One region of the Streptodolium elevatio genome, then DNA from elsewhere that is predicted to be linked to it. Evidence: riboswitches for the same ligand, from Rfam matches in the RefSeq annotation. Region 1 holds a riboswitch; each other region holds the start of a gene.

Region 1 (3,818 bases):
CCTGGTGCTCAGGACCTGGTGCTCAGGACCTGCGGCGACGGCGGTGCCGGTAGCGGCTGACGCCGACCGCGACGGTCGCCACCAGCACGACGGCGAACACCGCGGCGAAGTACACGGGTGCCCCGCCGAACGTCACGGCGGCCAGCGCGGCGCAAACCGGCACGAGGAGCACCAGTCCGTGGTCGCGTACGGCCTCGCGGAAGCGGGTGCGCCGGGACCGGGCCCGCGGCGGCGCGTCGCCGTACGGCGAGGCGCCCGGCGGCCGTATCCGGCGCAGCCTCGTTCGGCGAGGGGGCCTTTCCCGGGGGTGCCCGACGGGCGGCGGCGCGCGGTCCGGCACGGTCCGGTCGGGCAGCGTCCCGACGGGCGGAGGTTCGCCGGCCGTGCGCTCGTCGACCGGAGGCACGGCACGCATCAGGTCGCTCATGCGGAGCACGAATTCCTCGTCGTCGAGGAGGTCGCGTTCGATGTCGCGCAGAATCAGGCGCTCGCGTCTGCTGAGTGCGGGCCCGGACATGATGGACACCTCCGTACCGCGCCGGGGTCTCTACTCGTCGCCTGCCCGGAGGCGGGCGCGAGAAACGCGGCAGACCCCTGCGGACACCCGCGCGGACGGCGGGTCCACGAGCTGAGAAGCGTGGACCGCCGTCCGCGCGGGGCCGGTCAGGGGTTGTGTCTCCGGCGGTCGGGCCGCCGGGTGTGCCACCGAGGGGGCGGGGTCACGCGGGGCGCGTGGCTCCGGCGATCGGCATCGAGTCGACGTCGACGATCTTGACGACGCTGCGCGAGTTCGGCGCGTGGATGATCTTGCCGTCGCCCAGGTACATGCCGACGTGGCTGATGCCCGAGTAGTAGAAGACCAGGTCACCGGGCTGCAGGTTGGAGACCGAGACCTTGTTGCCGGCCGCGAACTGCGCGTTGGTGACGCGCGGCAGCGACACGCCGGCCGCCTTCCACGCGGCCTGGACCAGGCCGGAGCAGTCGTACGCGTCCGGGCCCGCGGCGCCGTAGACGTACGGCTTGCCGAGCTGCGCCTTCGCGAACGCGATGGCGGTGGCGGCCTTGCCGGACGACGGTGCGGCGACGGTGCTGCCCGTCGACTGCTGCGTCGGCGTCTTGGGCGTGGTCGTGGTCTTGGCGGTGGTGCCCGAGGTGTCCTGGTTCGTGGACCGGGTCGGGGCCTTCGCGGGGGCGTCGACGGTCAGCTTCGACGACGAGCTCTGCGGCTTGGTGTTCGTCGAGGTCTTCGGCGCGGTCCTGGTGGACGTCTTCTCGGTGGTCGACGTGCTCGGGGCGCTCGGCGCGGCGGCCGGCCTCTGCGGCGCGGCGTCCTGCGTGACACCCGCGAGCTTGAGGACCTGGCCGATGTCGATCCAGTCGGCGCCGCGGGGCAGCTGGTCCCGGTTGATGTCGTACAGCGCCTGCCAGTTACCCGGGATGTCCTTCGCCTGGGCGATCTCCGAGAGGGTGTCGCCGGCGACCACGGTGTACGTGGCGAGCGGGGCGGGCGCGGCCGGGGCGGCGGCGGGTGCGGGTGCGGGGGTGACGGTGACGTCCGGTGCGGGGGCGGCCGCGTCGTCCGGCGCCGAGACCGGGGCGTTCCGCGGGAAGGTGGGGGCGGCGGGCGCGGCGTGGGCGGCGGTCGCGGTGAGCGTGGCGCCGAGGCCGGCTATACCGGCGGCGGCCACCAGGCAGCGAACGCTGTGGGCAGACAGCATGAAGTCGTTCCTCTCCTGCCGCCTGCGAGGTGAGCTGTCGGATTCGGACCGGAGCGGCCCGGCCGCGCGCTGCGCGGCTTCACCCCGAGCCGGACCCGGATGTCCGGGTACGGCATACCACCTGGTTCCCCCGCTCCCGTCCGGATGTCGTGCATCATCGCCGGGACCGGGGACGGGATTCGGCGTTCCGGTCGGCGGGCCACGCCTGGGCGGCGAAACCGGGGGTGACGCTAGACAGAACGTTCGTGCGACCACAACTCGCGAGGTGCGTTTCCGGACGGATAAAGGCCGCGTCAAGTCGCCGAAGCCGCATGACGGCCATTCCTGCCTGCGGGGATGACATGCGGATATGTCGCAGAGTGAGCGTGACGGTCCGCTTACCCAAAAAGTTTCGAAATCGTCTTGACGGCCCGGGATGGCAAATCACCATACGTTCCGTGTTGTCCATATTTGGGCAACAGAAGGGTTTGTCACTCCTTCGGATGCGCCGGGCTGCCACTCGCCGAAGTCGGCTCTAGCGTCGAAAGGAGTGCCGTCAAATCATGACGACTCATCTCCAAATAGACATTTCTCGACAGACGCTCTTGCCAGACACCTTGGAGGCCCGGTGACCGAGGCGACGCGCCGAAGCCTGATGTGGTTGTCCTCCCCCGCACTCGTCGCGCTCCCGGTCCGCGCGCTCACCCTGCTCCTCGCCTGGGGCCTCGGGCTCGGCGGCATGGCCATGCTGTGGGAGGGCGTGCCCGGTGGCGAGGGCGGGTCGGTGGTCTGGTTCGGCCTCGGGATCGTCGCCGCGGTCCTGGGCGGCGCACTGGGGTTGTCGCTGTTTCTGCCGGCCGCCCGCGACGAGACGTCCGCGCGAGCCGACCGCGCCTGGGGCGCGGCCGGACTCGTCACGACGGTGGTGTGCGCGTCCGGCGCCGTCGCCGTGCTGGCCTTCGACCAGCTCGCACGCTTCTGGGTCGGGCTGGGACTCTGACGCCCGGCCCGGGCACCGGAGCGGCCCGTCAGTACCAGCCGGGCCCGCCGCCGGGGGCACCGCCGTGGTTGCGAAGGGCCGCGGCGTTGCGCCGCTTCCAGCGCAGGTACGAGGTCAGGTATCCCAGGCTCCAGAACCCGCAGGTGAAGAGCACCCCGACCACGTGGGCCACATGCGGGAACGGGCGTACCCCGACGTAGCCGGGCTGGTACCCGGCCATGCCGCCGCCGCTGCCGCCGGTCGGCGCCGCCCATGACCCGGACGCCGCACGGGCCACCTGCCGCGGGAGCCAGCCGAGGAGACCGCCGCTCGCGAAGCCGGTCACCACCGCGGCCCGGGACGCCTGGCGCTGGGCCCTCTGCTGGGCCGCCTGCACCGCGTGCGCCGGTACGCGGGCGGGCCACGGCCCGCCGCGGAAGGTCACCCCGTACAGCTCGCGGACCCGCTTGGCCTCCCACACCGACAGGGCGGTGATGGTGACCGGCCCGCCGAGCGTCACGACGATGGCGACCACCGCGGGCACCCGGTTGTTGCCGGGAGACGCGAAGTCGACGGCGGCGACCGCCCAGGACAGCGTCGGCGCGAGCAGGCTGGGCATCAGCAGGTGCCCGTCGGCCGCCGCGAAGAGGTGCCGCGGGACCAGGAAGAAGGCGAAGATCGCGAAGAAGCCGGTCCAGATGAAGCCGGCCAGTCCCAGCAGCAGAAGAACCCACATGGCGGGGTGGTCCGGCTTGGCCTCGACGAGTCCGCTCGCGGCCACCGCCGCGAGGATGCCGCCCGCCCCGAGGAACCAGGCCATCGAGGTCATCGGATAGCGCATCGCCCGACGCGTCTCCCGGCGGACGTTGTCGTGCGAGAGCAGTACGAAGGCCAGCGCACAGAGCGGAACGGCGACCATCGCCACCACGACGGAGATCGTGACGTGCAGGATCGCCTCACTGAAGACCTTGTCGCCCTCGACGCTGTCGTACTTCACCGCGACCCACACGACCACCGCCATCCCGATCAGCGTGCGGATCAGGCCCAGCTGGTCGATGCGCGGGTCGGGCGGGGCCAGCCGGTTCTGCGGCTTCAGCGCACGCTGGGCCGCGCCCTTGGGGTTGATCAGGTACGCGAGCACC
Region 2 (3,818 bases), on a different contig from region 1:
CAGCCGGCTCGGCGGCGGCGCGCGGCGACGACGGCGGTCGTACCGCCCGCGGCGAGCAGTCCCGCACCCGAGACGAGGAACGGCCACGTCGGCGATCCGCCGCCGGTACGGGCGAGTTCGGGCTGCGCGGAAGGCTGCGGGCTCGTGCTGGGCACGGACGCGGCAGGACGGGTCGCGGGCGGTGCGGAGGTGGGCGCGACGGGCGTCGCGGTCGCCGTCGAAGGCGGTTCCGGGGTGCGCGGCCCGGGCGTTCCGGGGCGCGACGGGCACGCCTTCTCGCCGACCGTCAGATTCACCGGTATGGGTCCGGCGGGGAGCAGGTGGAGTTCGAGGGCGACGGCGCGTCCGGGGTATTGCGAGCCGATGCCGATCCAGCCGAGCGGCCCGAGGTCGATCTTGGGCAGTCCGGTGGACTTGACCTCGACGCCGATCGTGCGCAGCGCCTGGAGGGCGGCGACGGTGAGCGCGCCGCGTTCGCCGCAGGTGGGCTGGAGGAGTTGGAGGTCGACGACCTCGCGGAGCGCGGCTTCCACACGCTCCGCCTGCTCCTGGCCGTCGGCCCGGCCCGTCGGCTCTGCGGCTGCGGCGATGGCGGCAGGGGGCGGTGTGGTCGGCGCCGGGGTTGTGGCGGCCTGCGCGGGGGCCGCGCCCGCGAGGAGGGCGGCCAGCGCGGCGGCCGGGACGATTGCGGCGGCGGAGATGCGGGTGGCGGCGCGGGTACGGGTACGGCTACGGGTGGTGGTGGTGCGGGTGCCGGCGCGGCCGGCGGCGGGGGTGGGCTTGGCGGTTGCCCGGTGCGTACGGCGGCGTGCGGATGTCGGTGCGGACACGGCTGTGGACCCCTCGTCGTGGAGTGCGCGCGCCACGGGACGGTGGCCGCGCAGGAGCGACTGTCCGGGGAAACGGCGCGGAGGGGTGACGCCTCGGATGATGATCCGATGACCGGACGCGGGTGAGTCTGGCACCGAGGGCGCGCGGTTGGGCCCGGTTTCGGGAATCTTGACCCTTGCGGGCGGTGGCTCGTCGAGGGCGGGGTACGCCACGTCGGGCGCGATGGGCTGCGGGCGGCGTGCAGGCGCGCGGTGTGCGGTGTGCGGCGGGACGGTGCGAGCGGTGGGTCAGCCGGTCGGCTCCGCGACGACCAGCGGGCGCAGCGGTGTGGTCTCGACCCGGCGTACGACCGGCAGCAGGGCACGCAGGGCCAGCGGCGACAGCGCGAGCGCGACGAGAGCGCCGAGCGCGAAGCCACCCAGGATGTCCGTGGGGTAGTGGACCCCTACATAGAGGCGGGCGAACCCCTGAAGGACGGCGACGAGGACGGCAATAGCGCCGAGCCTCCGGTCGACCAGCAGCAGGGCGATCGCCAGGGACATCGTCAGCAGGGCGTGGTCGGAGGCGAAGGACGGGTCGTCCTTGCCCTGCACGAGGACCGTGACGTCGGGGTGGGTCAGGAAGGGGCGGGGCCGGTCGACCCATTCGCGCAGCGGCATGTTGGCCACCTCGGCGAGCAGGGCGGCGATCGGCGCCCAGATGAGCCCGGCGACGGCGACGTCGTGGTCGGGACGCCGGCGGGCCCGGAACCACGCGATGCCGAGGAGTCCGGCGAGGATCGCGAGGAGGCCGTACTCCCCCATGAACTCCATGAAGCCGTGCGCCCATGTGGTGTCCTCGGCGAGGCCGTTGACGCCCTGGAGGACATCGACGTCGATGTTGTCTCCGGCGGCGAGGGGCACCGCGGGCTCGGCCGCGGCGGGCAAGGCGTACACGGACACGGCAGGACCTCCCGAGAATTCGTCCTTCAAGATCACGCTTGGGAGGTCTGCGCGGTTCCCGAACCGCGGGGATTCCCCTGATTGGGGCCCTGAGAGGGAGCTCGGCCGACCGGATAATCCGGACGAATGATGGCAGAGTGCCCGTCAGGTCATCCGATCGAAGGAGATGCGCGCCGATGACCTGCCGAACAAAGCCCCATGTCGGACATTTCGGATCTTGCCTTCGGAATGTCGGCCAGGTCACACCGATTTGACGTTCGATCACCGTCCGTGCGCGAAGCGTGGTGGTTTTTCACAAACGGTCAGTGGAGCGGTACCGAAGGTAGGAATTCGGACACCTTCGGCCGTCCAAAAGTGACAAGGAGTGACGTCTTGCCCACCACAAAACGGACGTAAACCTGTTCTTACGATGAGTCGCTTGTGATCTCAGGATCTGTCTGCCTAACGTGCTCCGCGTCGGTCCCCACACCGACCCCTCTCACCGGAACGCCTAGTTCTGCCGCCGGTCGGGACGGGACAGCTGAGAAGCAGCCACGGCAGAAGCGGGGGAACCAGGTGTAACGCGCCGGACTGGTGACAAACCAGGACGGCTAGGGGTGAAGCCGTACCAGTGACCCTTCGACCGGGGTCGCCGCGGGCGGCCGGGCAACTCCAGCCCGAATCCGACAGCTCACCTCGCAGGCGTAGGAGAGGAAACGCTTCATGCTGTCCGGAACCGGGCGTCATCGCCGTACCCGTCTGTCCACGACCTCGCGCATCGCCGTCGCCGCCGGTGTCACCGGTGCCGCGATCGCCGCCCCGATCATCGGGGCGACCACCGCCTCCGCCGCGTCGGTGAGCACCTGGGACAAGGTCGCCCAGTGCGAGAGCACCGGCAACTGGTCCATCAACACCGGCAACGGCTTCTACGGTGGGCTGCAGTTCACCAACTCCACCTGGCGCGAGTTCGGCGGCACGCAGTACGCCGCGCGCGCCGACCTGGCCACCAAGGACCAGCAGATCGCGATCGCCGAGAAGGTGCTCGCGGGCCAGGGCCCCGGCGCCTGGCCGGTCTGCTCCGTCAAGGCGGGCCTGACCAAGAACAGCGGCGCCCCCTCGATCGACACCGGCTCGTCCAACGGGTCCTCGCAGACCCAGGGCAAGACCTCGACGCAGACCGCGCCGAAGCCCGCCGCGCAGCAGCCCTCGGGTGCGAAGCTCACCGAGGACGCCAAGGCCGCCGCCCCCAAGCCGGCCGCGCAGCCCGAGGCGAAGACGCAGCAGGCCCCGACCAAGCCGGCGACCCCCGCGCCGTCCGCGAGCACCGCCAAGGCCGACTACACGGTCGTCGTCGGCGACACCCTGTTCAAGATCGCCCGGGCGCACGACGTCACCGGCGGCTGGCAGAAGCTGTACGACCTCAACCGCGGCGTCGTCGGCGGCAACCCGAACCTGATCTTCCCGGGCCAGAAGCTGGCCCTGGGCGGCCAGTCCACCGCGGCCCCGGCCCCGGCGAAGCTGACCGAGGACACCCCGGCGAAGCCGGCTCCGGCCCCGTCGGCGTCCTCCTCGTCCACGAAGCCCTCGGGCGCGAAGCTGACCGAGGACAAGGCCCCCGCCAAGAGCGAGACCACCAAGCCGAGCACGAGCTCCAACACGAACTCGAGCGCCGCCAAGCCGTCGACCGGCAACTCGTCGTCGACCGAGGCGTCGTCGTCCGGCTACGTCCGCCCCGTTCCGGGTGCGGCGAGCGGCTCGTACGGCCGCTCGGGCTCCATGTGGTCGAACGGCCACACCGGTGAGGACTTCCGCGCGTCGGCCGGCACCAAGGTCAGCGCCGTCACCTCCGGCACCGTGGTCTCCGCGGGCTGGGGCGGCGCGTACGGCAACGAGGTCGTCATCAAGCACGCCGACGGCCGCTACACGCAGTACGGCCACATGTCGAAGATCTCCGTCTCGGTCGGCCAGAAGGTCTCGACCGGCCAGCAGGTCGGCCTCGTCGGCTCGACCGGCAACTCGACCGGCCCGCACCTGCACTTCGAGGTGCGCACCGGCCCGAACTACGGC
Region 3 (3,818 bases), on a different contig from region 1:
CGCAGGATGCGCACGCACGAGGAGTGGAACGTGGAGACCCACATGGCCTTGGCGCGCGGGCCGACCAGTGCCTCGACGCGTTCCTTCATCTCGCCCGCGGCCTTGTTGGTGAAGGTGATCGCGAGGATCTCGCCGGGGTGCACGCCGCGCGCGCCCAGGAGGTACGCGATGCGGTGGGTCAGCACGCGGGTCTTGCCGGAGCCGGCGCCCGCGACGATGAGCAGCGGGGAGCCCTCGTGGACGACCGCGGCGCGCTGTTGCGGGTTCATGCCGTCGAGCAGGCGCGCGGGATCGATCACCGGCTTGCGGGCGCCGTTGCGGTAGTGGCCCTCGTACGGCTCGGTCGGCGGGGCGTAGTCGCCGTCGAACAGGTCGTCGGGAGCCGGGTCGTACTCGGGCGGCGGCGGGGCGTCGTCCGGCAGCGGCTCGGCGGCGGGCGGCGGGATCTCGGCGTCGAACCCCGGCAGCGGCATGTCGTCGAAGAGTTTGCTCATCGTCTGCCGAGTCTACGAGCCGCGGGCGGTGTTCCGGTGCCCGCCCGCCTCGGCCCGGGGCGAACTCAGGTCCACATGACGGCGATGACGATGTTGGCGACGGTGAGCAGGCCGACGGCGCCGAAGAGCTGCACGTCGACGCGCTCCTTCGCGCGGTTCGTCCACACCATGAGCAGGATCCCGATGAGGATGGCGAGCTTGACGCTGATCTTGGTGTTGTCGACGTCGAGGTCGTCGGCCTGCCGGACGCCGACCAGCGCGATGCCGGTGACGAGCATCGTGAGGGCGCCGTGCGTCATGGCCGGGTTGATGCGGACGTCTCCGGTCTTCATCCCCTTCATCTGGGTGAGGAAGCCGCCGAGCAGGGACCCGATCCCGATGATGTGCAGGACGAGCAGAAGTTGTCGGACGACGTCCACGAAACGCTCCTCACGGTGGGATGGCGCTCCGAGACTACAAAAATCACAAAGCGGACAATGAAACGGCCCTCAAGGTAAAGACTTGGCAATGCGGCCCGGAAAGCTGGGGGTCGTGACACTCCTGTGACTAATGTTCTCGGCCAGGCGGCCGTACCCCCGTGCTCCACCAGGAGTGCACGGCCGCCACCGCCGAGTCCGGCGACGTACCGAGGCCGCCCCCACGGCCGAGGAGCACGAGCCGGAGCCGGGGACCCAGGTTCCCATCGAGGCGAATCGGGTCCGGGCCCGCCAGTCCGGAGTCGTAGGGCGTCTTCTTCCGCCCGAGCCTGTCAGCTAACCCGGTAGGCGGCCGAGGAAGGAGTGACGCTTTCGTGGCGTCTCATCGCCGTCCCGCGCAGCACCGCCGGATAAAGCCGCGCAGCGCCCCGAGGGGTGCCGCCACGCTCGCCACCGCCGCCGTGACCATGACCGGTGTCGTGGCGTTCGCCGGCACCTCGAGCGCCGACCCGGCGCCCACCTCCGCGCAGGTGCAGGAGCAGGTCAACCAGCTGCACCGCGAGGTCGCCAAGGCGACGGACGTCTTCAACGGCGTCCAGGAGCAGGTCGAGGTGCTGCAGAAGGAGTCCAACGCGACGCAGACCCGCGTCGCCGAGGAGCAGGCCGCGATGAACCAGCTGCGCGAGCAGATCGGTGTCATAGCCGCCGAGGAGTACCGCAACGGGGGCATGCCGCCCGAGCTCCAGCTCGCGCTGAGCGGCGACCCCGCGATGTACCTCCAAAAGGCCCAGATGCTGGACCAGATCGACAGCCAGCAGGCCACCCGCCTCGAACAGATCGCCGCGCAGGCGCGCATGCTCCAGCAGGACCGCGCCGAGGCCTCCCAGCAGCTCGCCGACCTCGACGCGCTGCGCAAGGACCTCAACGGCAAGAAGAACGAGATCCAGGAGAAGCTCAACAAGGCCCAGGCGCTGCTCAACACCCTCACCGAGGCCGAGCGCCAGGCCGTCCTGGAGTCCAACGACCACGCCGACGAAGAGCGCACCGACGACCGCGCCGGGCGCGACAAGCCCGAGGCCGAAGAGCCGCTGCCGAACGTCCCGGCCTCCGGGCGCGCCGCGGTCGCCGTCGACTTCGCGATGGACCAGCGCGGCAAGCCGTACGGCTGGGGCAAGGCGGGGCCGAGCTCGTTCGACTGCTCCGGCCTCATGCAGGCCGCGTGGGCGAAGGCGAACGTCAAGCTGCCGCGTACCACCTGGGACCAGGTCAAGGTCGGCAGCCCGGTGTCCAAGTCCCAGCTCCAGCCGGGCGACCTGATCTTCTTCTACTCCGACATCAGCCACGTCGGGATGTACATCGGCGACGGCAAGATGGTGCACGCCCCTCGTCCGGGATCCGTCATCAAGGTCGCCCCGATCACCGAGATGCCGTTCCACTCCGCGCGCCGCGTGGGCTGACCCGCCGCACCACGTACCGCAGGCCCCCGATTCCGGTGCTCCGGAATCAGGGGCCCGCGTCGTTTCGGGTCCTGCCGCCCAGTCCTGCGCCCGGGCCTGCCGACGGGCAGCCGCGCGGTCAGACCAGGCGGCGGTCGGTCGCCCAGCGGGTCAGCTCGTGCCGGTTGGACAACTGCAACTTCCGCAGCACCGCCGACACATGCGTCTCGACCGTCTTGACCGAGATCACCAGCCGCCGCGCGATCTCCTTGTACGCGTAGCCGCGCGCGATCAGCCGCAGCACCTCGCGCTCGCGCTGCGTCAGCCGGTCCAGGTCCTCGTCGATCGGCGGTACGTCGGTCGCCGAGAACGCGTCCAGCACGAAGCCGGCCAGGCGCGGCGAGAACACCGCGTCGCCCTCGGCCACCCGGCCCACGGCGCGTACGAGTTCGTCGCCGGTGATGGACTTCGTGACATAGCCGCGGGCGCCGCCCCGGATGACCCCGATGACGTCCTCGGCCGCATCCGACACCGACAGCGCCAGGAACCGCACCCTGCCTTGCAGGCCGGCGCACTGCTTCAGCACCTCGACGCCTCCCCCGCCGGGCAGGTGCACGTCGAGCAGCACGACCTCGGGCATCGTCGCGTGGACGACCGAGACCGCCGACGCGACGTCCTCGGCCTCGCCGACGACCTCGACGGCCTCGCCGATCTCGGCGCGCACGCCGGTGCGGAACATGCGGTGGTCGTCGACCAGTACGACGCGCACGCGCGGTTCCGGCGCGTCCGCCGCCGCGCGCTCGGCGTCCTGCCGGGGATCCTGCGGCGCGTCGTGCGGCGCGTTCTGCGGCGGGTTCTGCGGCGTGCTTCGCCGGGGGGTGTGCGGGGTGTCCTGCGGGCCCTGGGTGCTCACTTGGTGCTCCTGTTCCTCGACGCCGCCTCGCCGCGCGCCATCTCGAGCTCGACCTCGGTGCCTTCGCCGGGCTCGCTGCGGATCACCGCGGTACCGCCGTTGCGGCGCATGCGCCCGAGGATCGACTCTCGCACACCGAGCCGGTCCTCGGGCAGCGCACCGGGGTCGAAGCCGGGCCCGCTGTCGCGTACGAAGACCGTCACCATCGTGTCCTCGACCTCCGCGAACACCTGGACCGGCGCGCCCGAGGCGTACTTGGCGGCGTTCACCATCGCCTCGCGCGCGGCGGCCAGTTGCGCGGCGAGGCGCTCGTCCACCGGGCAGTCGCCGACCGACACGATCTCGATGGTGGCTCCGTGCATGTCCTCGACCTCGGCGGCCTCCTGGCGCAGCGCGGCGGCGAACGTACGGTCGGGCTCCTCGCCCTCCGGCCGGTACAGCCACGCGCGCAGTTCGCGCTCCTGCGCGCGGGCGAGCTTGGCGACCTCGCGCGGGTCGTCGACGTGCCGCTGAATCAACGTCAGCGTGTGCAGCACGGAGTCGTGCACATGGGCCGCCA

The links. Region 1 has a riboswitch for cyclic di-AMP ahead of ACWD12_RS21685 (NlpC/P60 family protein). Riboswitches for the same ligand answer to the same signal wherever they lie in the genome.
Region 2: another riboswitch for cyclic di-AMP. It lies ahead of ACWD12_RS36900 (transglycosylase family protein); the one in region 1 lies ahead of ACWD12_RS21685 (NlpC/P60 family protein).
Region 3: another riboswitch for cyclic di-AMP. It lies ahead of ACWD12_RS02105 (C40 family peptidase); the one in region 1 lies ahead of ACWD12_RS21685 (NlpC/P60 family protein).

The regions. Positions count from the first base shown of each region.
Region 1 is NZ_JBSFVE010000011.1:247,025-250,842, reverse strand. It holds gene ACWD12_RS21690 (hypothetical protein) at 23-517, opposite strand; gene ACWD12_RS21685 (NlpC/P60 family protein) at 720-1,718, opposite strand; cyclic di-AMP (ydaO/yuaA leader) riboswitch at 1,724-1,913, opposite strand; gene ACWD12_RS21680 (hypothetical protein) at 2,326-2,697, shown strand; gene ACWD12_RS21675 (hypothetical protein) at 2,726-3,818, opposite strand, start outside.
Region 2 is NZ_JBSFVE010000032.1:13,529-17,346, reverse strand. It holds gene ACWD12_RS36910 (hypothetical protein) at 1-830, opposite strand, end outside; gene ACWD12_RS36905 (phosphatase PAP2 family protein) at 1,119-1,772, opposite strand; cyclic di-AMP (ydaO/yuaA leader) riboswitch at 2,292-2,471, shown strand; gene ACWD12_RS36900 (transglycosylase family protein) at 2,475-3,818, shown strand, end outside.
Region 3 is NZ_JBSFVE010000001.1:484,850-488,667, forward strand. It holds gene pcrA (DNA helicase PcrA) at 1-494, opposite strand, end outside; gene ACWD12_RS02100 (hypothetical protein) at 560-913, opposite strand; cyclic di-AMP (ydaO/yuaA leader) riboswitch at 1,140-1,276, shown strand; gene ACWD12_RS02105 (C40 family peptidase) at 1,285-2,367, shown strand; gene ACWD12_RS02110 (LuxR C-terminal-related transcriptional regulator) at 2,486-3,085, opposite strand; gene ACWD12_RS02115 (ATP-binding protein) at 3,256-3,818, opposite strand, start outside.